One region of the Staphylococcus arlettae genome, then DNA from elsewhere that is predicted to be linked to it. Evidence: predicted binding sites of a transcription regulator. Region 1 holds the regulator's gene; the other holds the start of a gene.
What was found. The regulator Rex, encoded in region 1, represses fermentation and respiration genes when NADH is low (regulators of the CRP and FNR family bind a similar motif). The targets are predictions, from matches to a motif close to TTGTGAAATATTTCACAA.
Positions count from the first base shown of each region.

Region 1 (7,725 bases):
TGAGGTTCAAAATGTACTAAATCTTTACTTGTAAAGTTGAACCAATATTTTAATCCATGTACAGCACCTAATGGAAACCATTGATGAGATAAGTAGTACATCCCATTAAAGTAAATTAAACCATTGGGATCATTCAATAAACCTGTTTGGGGTTGAATATGGAATATTTGTCTATATTTAGAAGCACTGACTTGCTCTTGTAATTGATGTAATTCTTCATGTGAAACATCTTCATATCGCTGATAACGGTCTTCTCGACTCCACTCACTCATTGTTAATATTCCTCCTCATCATAATACATATTCATTTTAGCACGTTTACCACCTTTTGTGGTATCGGTTCCATTTAATAACTTTATTTAAAACTAAGTTCTACATCTATAAGAATTTTTTCTTCAACTGATTGTTGTTTTATGAGTTTATCTAATTGAGACATCGCTACTTCACCAGCGGCTTCAAAATGATAAATTACAGTATTAATCACCGGTGATACTAATTGGGTCATTGGATCGCCCCCAAAACCAACTATCATACGCTGATCAAATGATAATTGATGTTCAGTGCAAAATTTATGAACTGCAAGGCCAATAGCATCTGTGGCGCCAATAATAACATCGTAAGAATGATCTTTATGTAATTCAGATTGCACGTCAATCATGGCTTCATTAAAATTAAATGATGTCGTTGTAACATCAGGCGTTACATGGTATTGCTTCAAACCATCAATTAATCCACTTTTTCTTTTTATTCCCACAGCAGTATCGTGTTCAGTAACACTAAAATACTTAATGTGACGATAACCTCGTTGACCAATTAAATCACCAACAAGATATCCTGCATGGTAATCATCGTGTACAATGCAATGGAATGATTCAAAATGTTGGCCTACAATAACGACAGGGACATTAATTTTATTAATGACCTCTAAATGTTTATCGGTTAAATCAGTAGCCATAAAGATAATGCCATCAACCTTACTGCGATAAAATGTTTCTAATGCATCGATTTCTAATGCTGGATCTAAATTAGTATAATTAAGTAATAATCTATAATTCAAACTATCACATAAATTTTTCACACCTTTAATGGTCTCATCTACTGCATATGAATTCATTCTCGGTATAATAGCACCTATCATGTTTGTTTTATGTGCTCTTAAACTTTGAGCAAATTGATTGGGTTGATAATCATATTGTCGAATAATAGCATCTAATTTCTCTTTAGTTTTTCTACTCACAGAACCATTGTTTAAATATCTAGATACTGTACTTTTAGATACACCTGCAATTTTTGCAATATCTGCTATGTTCTTCATATTTACTCACTTTCATTTATGTACTGTATTTGCACTTTAAACTATATTTTATCATATTGTAATCGCTTAAAATATAAAAATACATCGATTTATAAATAGAACAGAACCTTTAAAGTATTTATGTAGACTCTCTTCAACTTCATTACCTTGGAGAACTATTTTAAATATAATTGCTTCAAGCTAGCAATGCACTAATGCCAATAAAAAGAGAGTGGGACAGAAATTTGATTTTGAAAAAAATGATTTCGTCATCCCACCCTGGCAAGGATGACTAGCATTGAAACAAGCTTGGTTTGAAGCGCATTTTCAATGCAGTCAGCTACTGCCAATATGAAAAGAGACTAGGACGAATCAATTTTGTCCTAGTCTCTTATATTATTATGCTTTTTGAACTGTAATTGTCCAAGAAGCATCATCTAATTGTTCATAGTTTGTTACTGGATAACCTTGTTCAGCAGCCCAGTTTGGCAATGCTTCTGTTGCTTGTGTACAATCAAAATCAATTTTCAATTCATCACCAGTTGTTAATGTTTCCATTTTCTTTTGAGCTTCAATTAATGGAAATGGACAAACCATTCCTACTGTTCCAAGTTCATGTACCATAAAACAATCCTCCTTAATAATTATGTTGTTTGAGTTTGAGTCGTTACTTGAGCATTACTTTGTGTTGTTGCTCGCTGTGCTTTTTTCATTGGTCTGATAAAGATGAAATAACTCATAAACCATGCACCTAAAATCATAGAAGCTAGTGCTATCCAGCCCTTCCATGACATAGTCGCAGTTTCTACTAAGCCATTCCCTATTGAACAGCCACCGGCTACTGACGCACCAAATCCCATACAAGCGCCCCCAATGACACTATTTCTAATGGTTTTTTTATCTGGTAGTCTCCATTTAAACTCTCTTGAACCTTTAGCTGCGATATACGAACCAAAGAAAATACCTAATACTAGGAACACTCCCCAGTCTAACAGGTTTACATCACCAGTCATAAAAAATTGCACAATGTTAGCTGATGGTGTTGTTATACCTAAACCATACATACGTCCTGTAGATTCACTGACAGGCCATGCTAGCAATGCAATCAATCCGACAACAATTGCTGCAATAAATGGATGGTATTTCTTTTCAAATAGATAGTAACGTACACCTGTAAATTTTTGTTTTAATTTTGGTACTGCTACTTTTGATTTAGGTTTACGCAATGTTTTCACTACAAAAAAGATAGTAATTGCAACTAATAAAACTACCCAAACCCAAGTTGGAATACCTGTTGTTTGAGACATACTTGTACTAACCGTAGTTGGTTTGTTAATGCCATTCATTACAGGTAATAACAAACCAAATTTAGTTACTGCTGCCGTTACAGCGTATAATGCTAAGGCAATCCAACTGCCTATCAATCCTTCACCTGCACGATACCAAGTACCTGTAGCACAGCCACCTGACAATACCATGCCAATTCCAAATATAAATGAACCAATAATTGTTCCTATAATTGGATAACTTGATTCAGGTATTTGGACTACTCCTGTAGATGTCAAAATAAGTAGCCCAATACTTTGTATTGAAATAGCAATTAGTAATGCATAAAACATCTTATTACTTTTTTGTATATACATATCTCTAAAGCCACCGGCTAGACAAAAGCGTGTTCTTTGCATTACAAATCCTAATAATGCTCCTACTATTAGTCCACTAACAATTAACCAAATCACTTTATCTCCTCTTTTCCGATTAAGTCAATAAGATTAATAATATAAAATTTCACTATAAATTTCAATAGTTTGCGCAAATTGTAATAATTTTGTAACTCTAAAATATAAAGGGAGTGGGACAGAAATCTGATTTTGAAAAAAATGATTTCGTCGTCCCACCCCGGCAAGGATGACTAGCGTTGAAAAAAGCTCGGTTTGAAGCGCATTTTCAATGCAGTCAGCTACTGCCCATATGAAAAAGGTTTCGACTAAAACATGGAGTGGGACAGAAATCCGATTTTGAAAAAATGATTTCGTCGTCCCACCCTGGCAAGGATGACTAGCGTTGAAAAAAGCTTGATTTAAAGCGCATTTTCAATGCAGTCAGCTACTACCAAAATGAAAAGAGACTAGGACAATCAATATTGTCCCAGTCTCTTAAAACAGTTATTTATTACCATAATTTTTCATAAAGAATAGTAATGATTGTAGTTCAATACCTAAATCAATATGATGAACTTGCACATCATTCGGAGTGCTAACGCGATTTGGCGTGAAGTTTAAAATACCTTTAACACCTGCTTCTACAAGTTGATCAGCGACTCGTTGGGCTACTGTTTCAGGTGTCGTTAAAATCACTACATCGATAGCTTCATTTTGTAATGTCTCTTGCATCTCATCAAAATGTTTAACAACAATATTACCTACTTGTTGACCCACTATTTCATCACGAATATCAAAAGCTTCTGTAATGGTCATTTCATCATGTATAGAAAAATTATACGTCAATAACGCTTTACCTAAATTACCTACACCTACAATGGCAATTTTAATTTCATTATTTTTACTTATCTCATTTTTAAAGAAATGCAACAGGCTGTCTATATTATAACCATATCCTTTTTTACCCAATTCTCCAAAATACGAAAAGTCTCTACGAATCGTCGCTGAATCGATATTTAATCCTTCGCTAATTGTTTTAGAGTTCACCCTGTCTATACCTTTTGACTTTAATGTATTAACAAATCTATAGTATAACGGTAAACGTTTTAACGTCGCTCGAGGAATTCTATCGCTATGATTAGCCAAAACCTTGTCCCCCTAATAATACTTGGATTATATCCTTAATTTTGTATGTACAATTACTACAATATTATACATGATAAATATTTAAAAATAAACAATCCTTGTTTTCTCAATAGCCGTTATACGGTAGAATATAAAGTATTAGAGAGGTGCGAATCAAATGATATTATTACAATTAAACAATGTGTCAAAATCATTCGATGGAAAAGATATTTTCAATGATGTAAATTTCGCAGTAAAAACAGGTGAACGTATTGGTATTGTTGGACGAAATGGTGCGGGAAAATCTACATTAATGAAAATAATTGCTGGTGTTGATGGTTATGATTCTGGACATATTTCCAAAATCAAAAATTTAAAACTAGGCTATTTGACACAACAAATGACACTAGACACAAATGAGACAGTTTTTGAGGAAATGTCAAAACCATTTAAACAGGTAATGGAAATTGAACAACAAATGCAACAAGAAACGCATTGGTTGGCACAACATGCAACTGAATATGAGAGTGATGACTATAAAGCACATATTGAAAAATATGAAAATTTATCAAATAGATTTGAACAATTAGAAGGTTATCAATATGAAAGTAAAATCAAAACAGTGCTACATGGTTTACATTTTACTGATGAGGATTTTAATCGTCCTATCAATGATTTTAGTGGTGGTCAAAAAACACGTCTTTCTTTAGCTCAAATGCTTCTTGAAGATCCTGATTTATTATTACTTGATGAGCCTACTAACCATCTAGATATGGAAACAACACAATGGCTAGAAAGTTATTTGAATTATTTTAAAGGCGCCATCATTATAATTAGTCATGATCGTTACTTTTTAGATAAAATCGTAACACAAATATACGATGTAGCGTTAGGCGACGTGCAACATTACGTCGGAAATTATGGTCAATTTATCACTCAACGTGATAAATATTATGAAAAACGCATGCAAGAGTATGAAAATCAACAAGCTGAAATTAAAAAGCTCGAAACTTTTGTAGATAAAAATATTGCTCGTGCCTCTACTTCAGGAATGGCCAAAAGTCGTCGTAAAATGTTAGAAAAAATCGAACGTATTGATAAACCCTTACTTGATGCACGTAGTGCTAACATTCAATTTGATTTTGACCGTAATACAGGCAATGATGTTTTCCATATTAAGCATTTAACCATTGGCTATGAACAACCCATTACGCAACCTATTGATTTGGAAGTAACTAAAGGAGACCATGTAGCAATTATTGGTCCTAATGGTATCGGTAAATCAACATTAATTAAAACGATTGCCGAACGACAACCTGCATTAGGAGGAAAGATAACAACTGGTGCAAACCTTAAAATAGGTTACTATGATCAAAAGCAAGCTGAATTCAAATCAACTGCTACTATTCTCGACTACGTGTGGGATCAATATCCTTCTATGAATGAAAAAGATATACGAGCAGTGCTTGGGCGATTTTTATTCGTACAAGAAGATGTCAAAAAAATCATTAATGATTTATCTGGTGGAGAAAAAGCGCGTCTTCAACTTGCTCTTCTAATGTTAGAAAGAAACAATGTTTTAATACTCGACGAACCTACTAACCACTTAGATATAGATTCAAAAGAAATGTTAGAACAAGCCTTAAGTCAATTCCAAGGCACTATACTCTTTGTTTCACATGACCGTTATTTCATCAATCAACTTGCCAATAAAGTTTTGAATATTGATGAATCAGGTGGGCAATTGTATTTAGGTGACTATCAATACTTTTTAGATAAAGTTGAAGAACAACAAGCTTTAGCACAACATCAAGCAACCAATGACAGTGCTACTGAACAACACGATACTACAACAAATAACTATACGTCACAAAAAGAACAAAAAAAGTTACAACGTCAAATCACACGTCAAATTGAACAATGCGAACAAGATATTGAAACCTATGAGGCGCAAATTGACGACATTGATGTACAGTTAACACAACCAGAAGTATATAGCGATCCTGAAAAAGCAAATGCTCTTGCAATTGAAAAACAACAAACCGAACAGCAATTAGAACAGGCTTTAGAGTTATGGGAAGAATTACAAGAAAAGTGATTTGTTTCTATATCGTTTTATTTTCTGAGGAAGTAATCCACATTACTTCCTCTATTTTTTTATTCACATTTAAAACCTTATAACAAAAGCTATCCACAGAGTTATCCTAGTTATCCACAAGTAAAATGTAAATTCTACTTAGGATTATCCCATACATTTTTTAACAATGCACAGCTTTAACCACTAGTTATACACAACTTATACACTGATTGTTGATAAGTACGCACGTTCTCTATTGACAAAAACGGTCAATGCATACCTAAATTCACTATGATAAACTTCAATTAATGCATTATCATAACGCTGGAGGAGTTTCTTTATGCCATCATTTTTATGGGCCGCTTTAGCGGTTGTTTGTTTTAGTATTATCGTTATTATTATGAGTGATATCATTTACAGATATAAGCTGAAACAACAAATCTCACTATTATGGAAATTACAAAAATCTTTAGAAACATTTATTCGTCCATATCATCGATATGCATATTACTTTGAAACGTACCAAACATCACAGCTTCAAGATAGGATTATCGATGATAAAACATGGTTCGATTTAGATCTACCTAAATTATTTAAACGTATGAATTTTAATTTTACTGCTATTGGCGAAATGCGGTTGTATAGTACATTAAGAAATATGACAACTGTTGATAATGAGTCATTAATCCAATTGTTTAAGTCCAATTCATATATTAGAGAAACTGTAAGTTACCATCTTGCTTTAATTGGAAAGTCAATCTATCCTATTTACCCAGACCAATTAGCGCCGGTTAAACGTCAAACTGTCTTTATGTATTGTACTTATCTACCCTTTGTTGGTTTGTTATTACTCTTTATTGATTTTAAAATTGGCACGATTGTTACATTGATGTTTATTGTACTCAATTTTGTATTAAGTGGTTCATTACGCAAAACATTCGAACAAAATTTAAATTCTATGTATTATACAGCATCGGTAATTCAAAAAGCCTATAAACTACATAAATTAGAAGGCTTGCCACCTCTCGATGTTAACTTCAAACATTTTACAGCATCACGTAAGCTTAGTTGGTTGTTAGGCCGTGCAAATTCTAATAATGACGCATTTTCTATTATGTTATTATTTAAACTCGCCTTTATGGTGGATTATCATATTTTCCACTTAATTCAACATAGTTATAAACGATATGAAGCTGAAGTTTTAGCTTGCTATGACTATATTGCAACTTTAGATAATCATTATTCAGTCGCATTGTGGCGTGAGACATTAGATTATTATGCAACACCTGAAATTACTGATAACTTTATGATCGAGTCTAAAGATGTAACCCATCCATTACTGACCAATGCCGTACCTAATACGTTAACGATTGATTTTCAAATGCTATTAACAGGTTCCAATGCTTCTGGCAAATCAACCTATATGAAGGCAATTGCATTAAATTTAATACTTGCTCAAACAGTGCAAACCGTTACAGCTAATAAATTTAAGTACAAACCTGGTTCGGTATTTACTTCAATGGCTAACCAAGATGACGTTATTTCTGGAGAAAGTTATTTTATGACTGA
Region 1 is NZ_CP094803.1:903,168-910,892, reverse strand. Features, by position in the region: gene MUA37_RS04325 (sucrose-6-phosphate hydrolase) at 1-272, opposite strand, end outside; gene MUA37_RS04320 (LacI family DNA-binding transcriptional regulator) at 355-1,314, opposite strand; gene MUA37_RS04315 (sulfurtransferase TusA family protein) at 1,693-1,917, opposite strand; gene MUA37_RS04310 (YeeE/YedE family protein) at 1,938-3,032, opposite strand; gene MUA37_RS04305 (redox-sensing transcriptional repressor Rex) at 3,459-4,100, opposite strand; gene MUA37_RS04300 (ABC-F family ATP-binding cassette domain-containing protein) at 4,258-6,177, shown strand; gene MUA37_RS04295 (MutS-related protein) at 6,497-7,725, shown strand, end outside.

Region 2 (7,725 bases), 190 kb from region 1:
TTGAATATCGAAAACATACTGAATCACATATTGAAGCACGTGCTAAAGTACAAATGCCTACTGAATATGGTGATTTTGATATGATAGGTTTCACAACTGCTAGTTCAAGAGATGAAATTGTAGCAATCATCAAAGGTGAGCCTCGAAAAACTGAAAATGTGCGTATTCATTCTTCTTGTATGACTGGTGATATTTTTCATAGTCAACGTTGTGACTGTGGTGAACAGTTGGCAGAATCAATGAAATATATTAATGAGCACGGGGGTGTGATTTTATATTTACCGCAAGAAGGTCGTGGCATTGGATTGATTAATAAATTAAAAGCTTATGAGCTCATTGAACAAGGTTATGATACTGTAACAGCTAATCGAGCATTAGGTTTTGAAGATGATTTAAGAGAATATAAAGATGCGGCAGCAATTTTAAAATATTTTGGTATAGAAAATGTGAATTTGTTGAGTAATAACCCAACAAAATTTGCTGGTTTAGAAGATTATGGCGTGAACATTGCACGACGCGTAGAAATCATTGTACCAGAAAACGAACACAACCATAGTTATATGGTTACAAAAAAAGAAAAAATGGGTCACTTAATATAGGAGGATTTAATTATGAATTTTGAAGGTAAATTAATAGGCACGGATTTAAATGTAGCAATTGTAGTGAGTAGATTTAATGACTTTATCACTGGACGTTTATTAGAAGGTGCTAAAGACACATTAATCAGACATGAAGTAAATGCTGATAATATTGACGTAGCATATGTACCAGGTGCGTTTGAAATCCCATTAGTTGCTAAAAAGTTAGCTGAAAAAGAGAAATATGATGCAGTTATTACATTAGGTTGTGTTATTAAAGGCTCAACATCACATTATGATTATGTCTGTAATGAAGTTTCAAAAGGTATTTCAAGAGCTAATGATGTAACAAATACGCCAGTTATTTTTGGTGTGTTAACAACAGATAATATCGAACAAGCAGTAGAAAGAGCCGGTACTAAAGCTGGAAATAAAGGTTCTGAAGCGGCTATCAGTGCAATTGAAATGGCTAATTTATTAAAATCTATAGATGCATAATTTATAAATTATTAAGAGTTTGGGTTATCAACAACCAATTCTCGAATGAAAAGGACGAATTCATATGACAATGGATTCGCCTTTTTTATATTAAAATATTACCGTAAAATTTCGTCACAAAATATATAACTTAGTGCTTACAGTAAAAGAAAACGTCAATTTCTATCGTATTAAAATAGAAATTGACGTTAATAAATTCGTCGATAATATTAATATTCTAACACCTTTAGCGTCAGTGGCAAAAATTATTTTGCCTTTTTAGTGATGATACTTAATAGCGAACCAACAGCTACAGTAGCACCAGCGATAATGCCTAGTTTTTTAAGCATTTTAGGAGAAGTGAACTCCTTATAAGCTAAAACTAAGTTTTGTGGTCGTTCTGCTAATCTACGCATAAAGTAACTAAACCAATCATCACCATATGGGACATAAATACAGAAATTATAGCCTTGTTTAGCGATTTCTTCAGCTAATTCTGTACGAAAACCATATAGCATTTGAAATTCAAATTGTTCTTTATCTATGTTATTGTCTTTAGTAAATTGTTTAACATGATTTATTATTTGATCATCATGCGTTGCTATTGATGTAACGTGATTACAATTAAGAAGGCGTTTTTCAATAATATTTATATAATTTCGATCAATTTCATCTTTTGTTTGATATGCGATGAATTCATTTTCTTTATATGCGCCTTTAACTAAGCGTAAACGCAGCTCAGGGTATTTATCTATTAAAGCTTCTGCTTTAAATAAATATGCTTGAATTACAGTACCTAAATTTTTAAATTCACCTTTTAAACGGTCAACTGTTTGAATAACATCGAGTAGAGAATCATACTTCTCAGTATCGATATTTATGTGCATATTTTTAAATTCATTAGCTTTTAGCAAAATTTCTCTTAAATTGCGATAAGCTAAATCTAAGTCAAATTCAGCTCCTAATTGACTGATTTTTATAGACATATGTGCATCTAAATTATAATTATTAATGGCATACATGACTTCTAAGATTTGGTCTTTAGCCATGATTGCCTCTCCTTCAGTAGAGACATATTCTCCGAGGTTATCAACAGTCACGACGATACCTTTTTCATTTAGTCGGGAAATGGTTTCTACCAAAGCTGGAATGGTGTTGCCTGCAACAACTTTATTAGCACCAAACATGGGTCCTAGTTTTTTAGCAGTGTTGTTTAAGGCCTTGTTGTTTGATAAAGCAATGAAAAAATTTTTAATGATTGGCATATGTATTCCTCCATTCTCACAATTATATTTAGTTCTATTTAAGTGTATCATGAATTTATTAGGGAAGAAATCGTTTACAAGTTGATTTTATACAAAATTATTTACTTAATACACAAAATTAAGTAACAATAAAAATGTTGGTGCTATTTTTCTATTTTATAGGTGTAAAGTTGAAGATGATACACATTAAAATGGAAATTTTATAGCAGTATTTGATACAATTAATATAATGAATTCTATTGAGAAGGGGAAGTATTGACATGTGGAAGTGGGAAACAGAGAATGAAGCAAAAGGTGTAGTTGTTATTGCACATAATATGTTAGAACACACAGGTAGATATGCTTATTTAATCACTATGCTTCGCCGAAATGGATATCACGTTATAATGGGCGATTTACCTGGTCAAGGTCAAACTGCGAGATCAAATAAAGGTCAAATTGAAAGTTTTGATGTCTATCATGAACATATTTTAGATTGGATTAGGATTGCTAATGAATATAAAATACCTACATACATTTTAGGCGTTGGTCTTGGAGGATTAATTGTTTTAAATCTATTAGAAAAAGTAGAGGTACCTGTAGAAGGGTTAATGTTAATTTCACCATTATTGGAATTCAAAAAGAACAATAAAGTTAGAAAAGATAAAGTAATTTCTAATATTGGAAGATTAGTTAAAGATACTCGCTTTAATATGGGTATAGAAATTGAAGACTTAACTAGAAACGAAGAAGTTATACAAGAAACTAAAGAAGATCAATTGATGTTAAGTAAAGTGAGTTATAATTGGTATAAACAGATTGTCGAAGTAATGAAAGAAACTGTGCAGCATTTGCAAGATATTGATCCTATACCTACACTAGTTATGTCTGCCAGTGAAGATAAAATAAGTGATATTAAAGTCACGGAAATGCTGAAAGATAAAGTTAAAACAAACGAGTTATATTATAAAGTTTGGCCAGGATTTTATCATGAAATTCATAATGAGCCAGAAAGAGATGAAGTCATGCGTTATATTTTATCGTTTTTAAACAATAGTGCGAGTACTATGGGTTTTATCGTTAACGATGAAAATAATGTATCGTAAACATTAAAATATAAAGTTATGTCAAAGCGGTTTAATTTATATTGAATATAGATTAAATCGTTTTTTTATTAATATATGTGAAAATAATCACAAAAATATTGAAAGTTTGTGATCGGTTTGATATAGTTTAATTGTGAAAAAAATCACATTATCTTACTGTATAGGAGAGATGGTTATGAATGTTAAACATGGAAATAAAGTAGTGTTAGTTGGAAATGGTGCTGTCGGTTCTAGTTATGCGTTTGCTATGGTAGTACAAGGTATAGCAGATGACTTAACGATTATTGATTTAGATGAGACAAAGGTAACTGGAGACGTTGCAGATTTAAACCATGCGGCTCCTTATAGTTCAACAACAGTAAATATAAAAAAAGGTGATTATAAAGATTGTGCAGATGCTGATATTATTGTAATTACAGCAGGTGCAGCTCAAAAATCAGGAGAAACTAGACTAGACTTAGTAGAAAAAAATGCTAAAATAATAAAGTCGATTGTTTCTACAATAATGAAGTATCAATTTAATGGGATTTTTTTGATAGCTTCAAATCCAGTTGATATTTTAAGTTATGTTGCATATAAAACTTCTGGATTACCAAAAAACCAAGTGATTGGTTCTGGTACAGTATTAGATACTGCTAGATTAAAACACCAGATTTCAAAATATGTAGATGTTGCTCCAGCGAGTATAGATGCTAACATCATAGGGGAACATGGAGATTCTGAACTTGCCGTATGGTCACAGGCAAATATCGCAGGTCAACCTGTACTTGAAATATTAAATAATAATTCACAACATAAACAATTGATTGACACGATATTTCGTAATACACGAGATGCAGCATATGAGATTATCCAAGCTAAAGGCGCAACTTATTATGGTATTGCTCAAGCATTGGTGCATATTACTCAAGCCATTTTAAAAAATCAAAATATTGTGCTAACTACGTCTAGTTATTTAGAAGGTGAATATAATCAACAAGATGTCTATATTGGTGTCCCAACGATATTAAATAGAAATGGGGCAGTAAATGTGATAGCAATGCCATTAAATGACGAGGAAAAATTATTATTTAATGAATCAACTGAAATTTTAAAAGAAATGCAGTCAAAAATAAAGCTAACTTAATTGCATATTTCTTTGATTGAATTTAAAATGTGTATAAGATTAATTTTATTAAAAAATGTAATATTCATCCAGTGAATGTTGTTCTCAAAAAAGAATACTTACTAAAATTAATAAAATTAATTTTTTCATGTTTTATTATTATTTTTATTGGGGGTTATTATTATGGGAAAGGCGCTTCAGAATAAGGTTGAAGGCATTTTAAGCCTAAATCAACTTTTAAACGATGTTGAAGCAATCTTTGACAGTATAAAGAAGGAATATAAGATGTCTAAAGAAGAAGTCTTAATATTGCTTACTTTATGGAAAGAAGGCTCAATGACACTTAAAGAAATGGATGATTTCGTTCATATTAAATCATATAAACGTACACGTACGTATAATGATTTAGTCGAAAAAAAGTGGATTTTGAAAGAAAGACCACAAAATGATGAACGTACAGTTATTATTCATTTCAATGAAGATTTAAAAGAGAAAAGGGAAGCTCTTTTAGATTTCATTAAAGATGAAATTGCAGCTAAAGAAACTAGTTTACAGTCTAGTTTAAAATCTATCTTAAATGTTTAGAGCAATAAAAAACCTCAGAACAATGTTCTGAGGCTTTTTATTATCTTTTTTCAATGGCACATATAAAAGGTGGGTTATTTTGTTGATTTATAAATTGATATTGTAAGATATGTGCTTGCTGTTGATCAAAATCATGTAAATATTTCATAAGCGCATCTTTTTCGACAGCGCCTTCTTCATGACCAGAATAAATAACCAAAATTATGATGCCTTCAGTGGCTAACATATTAAAAATTGAATTAATAGCTTCTATTGTAGATGACGGCTTAGTCACTATTGACTTGTCGCCATTTGGTAAGTAACCTAAGTTAAATATCGCTGCGTCAATTGTACCGTTATGTTTGGATGTAAGATGTTTTGACGCATTGGCATGACTATCCTTTATTAGCGTAACATTATGATAATTTTCTGTTTTAGCACTAGTAGCTGCCAGTGCTTGTTCTTGAATATCAAAGCCATAGACATGACCTTGAGGCACTAAGTTAGCTAAAAATAGAGTGTCATTACCATTGCCACAAGTTGCATCAATGACAATGCTTTGAGGTGTGACATGCGATTCTAATAATGTTTTAGCAAAAGGTAATATTCTTTCTAGTTTCATGATTGTGTCACTTTTTCAAAATATTTACCTTGGTATGAGTTTCTACGTGCTAATTCATTGTCGATTTCATTTAATACTTCCCATTTATTTACGCTCCACATTGGTCCAACCATTAAATCAATTGGGCCATCTCCAGTGATGCGATGTACGATCATCTCTTTAGGAATAATTTCTAACTGATCACAAACTAAATTTGTATAATCTTCTTGAGACATGAATTCCAACATGCCTTTTTCATATTGCTTAACCATAGGAGTACCTTTTAATAAATGTAGTAAGTGAATTTTAATTCCTTGAACATCCATTTGTGCAACTTCTTTGGCTGTTTCCATCATCATATTATAATTTTCACCTGGTAAACCGTTTATGATATGTGTACATACATTGATATTATGACGTCTCAATTTTGCAACACCTTCATAATATGTTTGCATATCGTGTGCACGATTTATTAAATCAGATGTTTCTTGGTGTACAGTTTGTAAACCGAGTTCAACCCATAAATAAGTTCGTTCATTGAGCTCAGCTAAATATTCTACCACGTCATCAGGTAAACAATCTGGTCTAGTACCGATTGATAAACCAACGACACCTTCTTCTTTTAATGCTGTTTCGTATTTCTCACGTAAAACTTCGACAGGTGCATGGGTATTGGTAAAAGCTTGAAAATATGCAATATATTGACCTTCATGCCATTTTTCGTGCATTTTATCTTTAATCTCTTTAAATTGTACTTCGATTGGATCAACTCTATTTCCAGCAAAATCACCACTGCCTGCTGCTGAACAAAATGTACAGCCTCCATATGCTACTGTGCCGTCTCTGTTAGGACAATCAAAACCGCCGTCTATCGCAATTTTAAAAATCTTTTGTCCAAATTTATTTTTTAAATGATAGTTCCATGTATGATATCTTTTGTCTTCAAAGGCATAAGGGAAATAATTACCCATTTTACATTTTCCTTTCTAAAATCATTCTAGTTAAAGATTTTAACATATTTTAGTGTTATATTGTTTACTGTATGAGTAGATTTTTATAATTAGAGAGGGGCTTTATGTATGAATATGCCTAAATCAGTGTGGTGGCTCGTTATTGGTATGGCATTAAATATAACAGGCTCAAGTTTTTTATGGCCATTAAATACGATTTATATGAATGAAGAATTAAACAAAAGTTTAACTGTAGCTGGTTTGGTATTATTGATTAACTCCATGGGTATGGTTGCCGGTAATTTACTTGGCGGTACGCTTTTTGACAAGCTAGGAGGCTATAAAACTATATTATTAGGCACAGCTATTTGTTTGTTTAGTACAACTCTATTAAACCTGTTTCATGGTTGGCCATGGTACGCTGTATGGTTAGTGTTGCTAGGTTTCGGAGGTGGACTAATCATTCCAGCAATTTATGCTATGGCTGGTGCTGTTTGGCCAAACGGTGGACGTCAGACTTTCAACGCTATTTATTTAGCGCAAAACATAGGTGTAGCATTGGGAGCTGCACTAGGCGGATTTGTTGCTGAGTTAAGTTTTAATTATATATTTATTGCAAACTTATGCATGTATATCTTATTTGCTATTGTTGCGATTTTTAATTTTAATATTAACCTTGAAGTAAAAGTTAAACCTAATGACAGTCTAACGTTATTTGCAAAAGAAAATCGACCACAATTATTATCTTTACTACTTATTTGCGCCATGTTTAGTATTTGCTGGATTGCATATATTCAATGGGAAAGTACTATTGCGTCATTTACGCAACAAATTAATATTTCAATGGGACAATATAGTTTGTTGTGGACAGTTAATGGTATTTTGATACTCGTTGCTCAACCTTTAATTTTACCAATTATACGATTGTTAAAAGGCAATTTAAAATATCAAATATATATCGGTATAGCGATTTTTATCCTTTCCTTTTTTGTAACAAGTTTTGCACAGCAATTTTCTATTTTCATGATTGGTATGGTGATATTAAGTCTAGGTGAAATGTTTGTATGGCCTGCAGTTCCCGCTATTGCACACAAATTAGC
Region 2 is NZ_CP094803.1:1,098,036-1,105,760, forward strand. Features, by position in the region: gene MUA37_RS05370 (bifunctional 3,4-dihydroxy-2-butanone-4-phosphate synthase/GTP cyclohydrolase II) at 1-599, shown strand, start outside; gene ribH (6,7-dimethyl-8-ribityllumazine synthase) at 612-1,076, shown strand; gene MUA37_RS05380 (proline dehydrogenase family protein) at 1,322-2,320, opposite strand; gene MUA37_RS05385 (alpha/beta fold hydrolase) at 2,581-3,405, shown strand; gene MUA37_RS05390 (L-lactate dehydrogenase) at 3,581-4,531, shown strand; gene MUA37_RS05395 (transcriptional regulator, SarA/Rot family) at 4,694-5,095, shown strand; gene MUA37_RS05400 (tRNA 5-(aminomethyl)-2-thiouridylate-methyltransferase MnmM) at 5,136-5,696, opposite strand; gene MUA37_RS05405 (tRNA modification radical SAM protein MnmL/YtqA) at 5,693-6,646, opposite strand; gene MUA37_RS05410 (MDR family MFS transporter) at 6,755-7,725, shown strand, end outside.
Region 2: the regulator Rex is predicted to act here: its motif matches at 3,537-3,554, upstream of MUA37_RS05390 (L-lactate dehydrogenase).